Regions from separate parts of the Halotolerantifilum yawarlongkerapense genome, predicted to be linked through region 2. Evidence: a T-box and tRNA genes for the amino acid it is inferred to sense, from the RefSeq annotation. Region 2 holds a T-box; the other holds one or more tRNA genes.
The links. A T-box is a leader RNA that pairs with one kind of tRNA and senses whether it is charged. The one in region 2 lies ahead of thrS (threonine--tRNA ligase), so its partner is inferred to be a tRNA-Thr.

Region 1 (3,415 bases), 960 kb from region 2:
GGTGAAAAAAGGCCCGGTGCTTACGCCCAGGCCTTGCTGTAGCTCATTTTTTAAAGATCGATTACTCGATGATGCTCGTAACAGAACCGGCGCCTACCGTACGGCCACCCTCTCGGATGGAGAACTTGAGGCCCTTCTCGATGGCGATCGGAGCGATGAGCTCTACAACCATCTCGATGTTATCACCAGGCATAACCATCTCAGCGCCTTCTGGCAACTGGATAGAACCTGTTACGTCAGTCGTTCTGAAGAAGAACTGGGGACGGTATCCGTTGAAGAACGGCGTATGACGGCCACCTTCTTCTTTCTTCAGTACGTACACCTGAGCGTTGAACTTCGTGTGTGGGTTGATGGAACCCGGCTTCGCCAGTACCTGGCCACGCTGGATGTCATCACGCTGTACACCACGGAGGAGTACGCCGATGTTGTCGCCCGCACGACCTTCGTCGAGGAGCTTGCGGAACATCTCTACACCCGTTACGATGACCTTGCGAGGATCTTCCTCGAGGCCTACGATCTCGATCTCTTCGGATACCTTCACGATACCACGCTCAACACGGCCCGTTGCTACCGTTCCACGACCTGTGATTGAGAACACGTCCTCAACAGGCATCAGGAAGGCTTTTTCCGTGTCACGCTCTGGCTCGGGGATGTACTCGTCGATGATCTCGAAAAGATCAACGATTTTCTGCGCCCACTCGCCACCCGTGTTCTCGAGGGCCTTCAGTGCAGAACCCTGGATGATCGGTGTGTCGTCGCCTGGGAAGTCGTACTCGTTCAGAAGATCTCTTACTTCCATTTCAACGAGCTCGAGGAGCTCTTCGTCGTCTACCATATCACATTTGTTCAGGAAGACCACGATGTAAGGTACGCCTACCTGACGTGCGAGCAGGATGTGCTCACGAGTCTGGGGCATAGGACCGTCGGCTGCTGATACCACCAGGATGGATCCATCCATCTGTGCAGCACCCGTGATCATGTTCTTTACGTAGTCGGCGTGACCGGGGCAGTCTACGTGAGCGTAGTGACGGTTAGGCGTCTCGTACTCTACGTGGGCTGTGGAGATCGTGATGCCACGCTCTCTCTCTTCCGGTGCTTTATCGATGTTTTCGAAAGCCACGAGCTCGCCGAGTCCGTAGGTGTCAAAGAGCACCTTCGTGATCGCAGCTGTCAGCGTCGTTTTACCGTGGTCAACGTGACCAATGGTTCCGATGTTAACGTGTGGCTTGGAGCGTTCAAACTTTGCTTTACCCATTGTACATCCTCCTTTTCGTTGGTTGTTTTGGAGCCCACGAGCGGATTCGAACCGCCGACCTCCGCCTTACCAAGGCGACACTCTAACCTACTGAGCTACATGGGCATGCCTAGACGGCAGACTTCGTACTTTTTTGGAGCTTTCTCTTGACCCTCTGGAGCGCATTGTCGATGGACTTGACATGGCACCCGAGTTCCTTTGCGATTTCCTCATAACTCATCCCATCGACATAGCCCGTGAGCGCTGCGTACTCGAGGTCCGTCAGCAATGCATTGAGCTGATCGAGAACGATCAGGAGTTCTTCGCGTGAAATGATCAGTTGCATCGGGTCGGTAATCCCGGTGGCGGACAGAACGTCCAAAAGTGTTCTGTTCGACTCTTCTCGAAATAGCGGCTTGTCGAGGGAGACGTAGCTATTGAGCGGCGTGTGTTTCTGCCGCGCGGCTGTGCGGATGGCTGTGATGATCTGCCGTGTCACACAGAGGTCCGCGAAGGAATGGAAACTCGCTTCCTTCGTCCCGTCGTAATCGCGTATGGCCTTGAAGATCCCGATCATGCCTTCTTGAATCAAATCTTCTCGATCCGCACCGCGGATGAAGTAGACCCTAGCCTTTATTTTAACAATTCCTTTGTATTTGTCAATAAGAAATTCCTCGGCCAGGTGTTCCCCCCCTTGGGCGAACGCGACGACAGTTTCATCCGGTAGCTGGTCATAACCTCGATCTCTTGCATCCTGTGTCATGAGCCATCCCCCTACTACCCTTGAAAAAGCCTGCCTTCATTATATAAAATTTGGATTTTATCGTCAAGAATTTCGCCATTTTTCAAGGGTTTTTCTCACTTTGTCCGGAAGACCGCCCGGCGCCTCCGTTTCCCGCTTTTCTATGGCCAACCGCCGCTTGGTCCTGCGCACGATCCGTTCGATGTCCGCACCGAGCTCGGCAGGGGTCACCCGGAGCGCCCCACTAGCCATGACCACCTGCTGCTCCACCCAGTCCGAAGTCACGACCTTCACGGTGTAGCGAATGTCGCTGGCGAGCTCTTTCACCCGTCCCTCGATATAAGCGTCGGCCGTCTGGTTCTCTTTGGTGTAGACTACCTGGAGTCCCCGGACCTCTTCGATCGTGGTGACCCGGCCGCGGTTGCGATAGGCGTCGAAGACCACGATCACTTCCTCGTCGGAAAGGTGGGCTAGTTCCACCAACTCGTCGACCAGACGATCGCGCGACTCCTCGAGACTGGTCGCGCCGCCATCGAGATAACCCCAGTAGTGGATTAAATTATACCCATCGATAAAGAGAAAGGTCTTAAGACCGCCCGGTCGCATGACGCTGTCTCACCACTTCGTAGAGCACAAGCCCCGCCGCTACCGATGCATTGAGGCTCTGCACTTTGCCGAGCATAGGTAGCTTCACCAGGAAATCACAGGTCTCGCGCACCAGGCGCGTCAACCCCTCGCCCTCATTCCCGATCACCAGACAAACGGAGCCCGATAGATCCACACCATCGTACAGGATCTCACCCTCCAGATCCGTCCCGTAGATCCAGGCTCCCGCTTCCTTCACGCGCTCCAGGGCGCGCGTCATATTGGTCACCTGTACCACCGGTACCGACTCCACCGCTCCGGCGCTGGTCTTGGCCACCACGGGCGTCACGGAAACGGCCCTGCGCTTTTTGATCATCACAAAGTCCACTCCCGCGGCATCGGCACTGCGGATGATCGACCCCAGATTGTGCGGATCCTCCACCCCATCGAGGGCCAGGATAAACCGCGGACCTTCCTGTTTCGCCAGTTCCGCTTCGAGATCGGCATACTCAAAGGGGGCCACCTCGGCGATCACACCCTGGTGGTTTCGCCCGCTGGCCATCTCGTCGAGGGTCTTTCGATCGACGATTTCAATGGGAATCTGCTTCTTCTGCGCCCATCGGCCGATCTCCTCGATCGAGCGATCCCGCGAGTTCTGCAAAAAAAGCTTGATCACCTTCCGTTTGCCGGCCATCACTTCTTTGACGGGATGCTTTCCTTCTATTCTATCGTTCATCAGTTTCTTCCATCCTTTCGAAAAATGCACGCACTTCTTGGCTCTTACCGCAGGTCATGGCACCCTCGGGACAGGGCCCCAAGAGACAACCGGGTCCCGCCGTTCTAAAGAGATGTGG
Region 2 (3,415 bases):
GTGGTAGAGACCACGCTCACAGAGAACGGGAAACTGAACGTAGGGGCAGCGGTGGGAGAAGGCGAGATGTTCCTGATCCGCGACTATGGTTTGAAGGAGCCCTATGTAGGCCGTGCGGAACTCATTAGCGGGGAGATCGCCGAGGATCTGGCCAACCTGTTTGCCACCAGCGAGCAACAACCATCGATCGTGAACCTGGGCGTACAGGTGGACGGTGAGGGTCAAGTGGTGGCAGCCGGCGGGTTGATTGTTCAACCGCTCCCCTATGCTTCGGAGGAGACAATCGACCGGCTCGAGAAGGACGCCCTGCAGATGGTAGCGATTTCTTCTCTCATGAAGGACCACAAGGGTGTCGAAGTGATCGAAGCGGCGATGCCGCACTCGGGTCTCGGGCTGGTGCTCGAGAATGAAGTGGCCCTGCGCTGCGATTGTTCACGCGAGCGAATGGTGGGCGCTCTGGTCAGTCTCGGAAAAGAAGAAATGCAGAAGATGATCGACGAGGACCAAGGGGCGGAGATCACCTGTCACTTCTGTCACACGCGCTACGCATTTGATGCCGATCAGCTCCGAACACTCAAGGAGGAAGCGTAGGCCATGCAGGGGAAAGCGCTGATTTTTCTCGTTTTGGTGGGCGCGGGAATCGGTTACCTGACCAATGTGCTCGCCATTCGATTGCTCTTTCGTCCCTTTGAACCCGTGGGCATCGGCCCCTTCCGATTGCAGGGCCTGATACCCAAGCGCAGGCATGAGATCGCACGGAGCATCGGGGAGACCATTGAATCGGAACTCCTCAGTATTGAAGAACTGCTCGATCATTTTCTCGAGCAGATGGACAAGGAAGAAGTAATCCTTTTCGTGAAGCTCCGCCTGCGTACGCTGGCCAAGGAGAAGATGCCCTTCTTTCTACCGCACCAGATGCAAGAGATGATCTTGACGCAACTGGACGAGATTGTCGATGAACGGGGGGAGGAGCTCATCACGGAAATGGCAGAGAAACTGGTCCACCGTGCAGCGACGACCATCGATCTCTCCGCCATGATAGAAGAAAAGATCAACACCTTCGATTTGATGCGGATTGAGACCATTATCCTGTCCATCGCAAAAAAAGAACTGAGGCATATCGAACTTCTCGGTGGTGTCTTGGGCGGGATCATCGGATTGGTCCAAGGGCTTCTGGTCCTTCAGTTTTTCAGTTGACAAAACTTCTCATCTTGTTGTAAGATGGGACTATCAATAGAATGCAAGCGTAGACGGAGACGAGTAGATAGGTTTCGTTTTGTCAGAGAGCGATTGGTCGGTGAAAAATCGCAAACGAGCCATCGAAAACTAGCTCCTGAGCTTCCAAACGATTACCGATTCTTTCGGGAAAGGTTGGCGTGGATCCCGCGTTACGGGGTATGAGCAATGAGAGGTACCGGAGGCCTGGCGTGTCTGGTACAATCAGGGTGGAACCGCGAGAGAACTCGTCCCTAAGGTCATGGGACGGGTTTTTTGAATTTTTGACAAAGGAGGTCATCGGCTGTGGATAAGGTAAAAGTAACGTTAAAAGATGGATCGATCAAAGAGGTACCCAAGGGCACCACGTTGGGTGAACTGGCCAAGGAAATTAGCGGGCGTCTTTACAAGGAGGCGATCGTCGGTGAAATCGACGGTGAAGTGGCCGATCTCTTCACACCCCTTGATGATGGGGCGGAGGTCAACCTGTTGAAGTTTGAGGATGAAGAAGGTGAGCACGCTTATCGCCATACATCTTCACATATTCTAGCGCAAGCTGTATTACGTTTGTTTCCCGATACGAAGCTGGCCATCGGGCCGGCTATCGATGATGGTTTCTATTACGACTTCGATAGCGAGCACACCTTTACGCCGGAGGACCTCGAGAAGATTGAAAAAGAGATGGACAAGATCATCAAAGAGGATCTCGAGGTTTCGCGTTTTGAAATGCCGCGTGAAGAAGCCGTCGCTTTCATGGAAAAACGCGGAGAACCATATAAGGTGGAACTGATCAATGACCTACCCGAGGATGCGACGATCAGTTTCTATCAACAGGGTGAATTCGTCGACCTCTGTGCTGGCCACCACGCTCCGAGCACGAAGAAAATCAAGGCGATCAAGCTAACGAGCCTTGCTGGTGCCTACTGGCGGGGTGACGAGAAGCGCAAGATGCTCCAGCGGATCTACGGGACGAGTTTTCCCAAGAAGAGCATGCTGGAGGACCACCTGCACCGTTTGGAAGAAGCCAAAAAGCGTGACCACCGTAAACTCGGTCGCGAACTGAAGCTGTTCACGATGATGGAGGAAGGCCCTGGATTTCCATTTTTCCTACCCAAGGGCATGATCGTCAAGAACAAACTGATGGACTACTGGCACGAGGTGCACACGCGCGCCGAGTACGAGCAGGTGGAGACACCTCTGATTCTCAACCGCGATCTCTGGGAACAATCTGGACATTGGTTCCATTACAAGGAAAACATGTACACACTGAAGATCGACGATGCGGATTACGCCATCAAGCCAATGAACTGCCCGGGTGGCATGTTGGTCTATGGAACGGAAATGCGATCCTATCGCGACTTCCCGATCCGTCTCGCTGAGGTCGGTCGCGTGCATCGGCACGAGCTGTCCGGCGCACTTCACGGCCTCATGCGCGTGCGTGCCTTCACGCAGGATGATGCGCATATCTTCATGCTGCCGGAGCAGATCAAGGATGAGATCAAGAACGTCAGCCTGCTGATCGATGAGATCTACAAGAAATTCGGGTTCAAATATCATGTGGAACTCTCCACGCGTCCCGAGAAATCCATGGGTTCTGACGAGGACTGGGCCATGGCGGAGTCCTCGCTACAGGGTGCGCTCGAGGAACTGGGGTACGACTACAAGCTCAACGAAGGCGACGGCGCTTTCTACGGACCAAAGATCGACTTCCACCTAGAAGATGCGATCGGCAGAACCTGGCAGTGTGGAACGATCCAGTTGGATATGCAGCTTCCCCAGCGCTTCGATCTGAACTACATCGGCAAAGATGGCGAGAAGCACAAGCCGATTGTAATCCACCGCGTGGCCTTCGGATCGATCGAGCGATTCTTCGGGATCCTGATCGAACACTTTGCGGGTAAATTCCCCACTTGGTTGGCACCGGAACAAGTGACGATCATTCCGATCGCCGATCGACACTTCGATTACGCTGAGAAGATGCGTGATCAACTGATGTCAGCCGGTATCCGTGTGGGCATCGACGGTAGAAGTGAGAAGGTAGGCTACAAGATCCGAGAAGCCCAAGTGGCCAAAGTGCCTTATATGCTGGTCGTCGGCGATAAAGAAATCGAGGAGAACCTGGTGTCGGTCAGAAGCCGTGACGAAGGTGAGCTCGGCAACCAGTCGATTGAAACGTTCCGCGATCGCTTGGTCAAGGAAG

Region 1: it encodes a tRNA-Thr, which carries the amino acid that the T-box ahead of thrS (threonine--tRNA ligase) is inferred to sense. The anticodon was not compared.

Annotation. Positions count from the first base shown of each region.
Region 1 is NZ_CP199719.1:2,090,760-2,094,174, reverse strand. It holds gene tuf (elongation factor Tu) at 62-1,255, opposite strand; tRNA gene ACULM0_RS10265 (tRNA-Thr) at 1,284-1,360, opposite strand; gene sigH (RNA polymerase sporulation sigma factor SigH) at 1,365-1,997, opposite strand; gene ACULM0_RS10255 (NYN domain-containing protein) at 2,061-2,582, opposite strand; gene rlmB (23S rRNA (guanosine(2251)-2'-O)-methyltransferase RlmB) at 2,563-3,297, opposite strand; gene thyX (FAD-dependent thymidylate synthase) at 3,287-3,415, opposite strand, start outside.
Region 2 is NZ_CP199719.1:1,132,956-1,136,370, reverse strand. It holds gene hslO (Hsp33 family molecular chaperone HslO) at 1-591, shown strand, start outside; gene ACULM0_RS05530 (DUF445 domain-containing protein) at 595-1,197, shown strand; T-box leader at 1,239-1,474, shown strand; gene thrS (threonine--tRNA ligase) at 1,522-3,415, shown strand, end outside.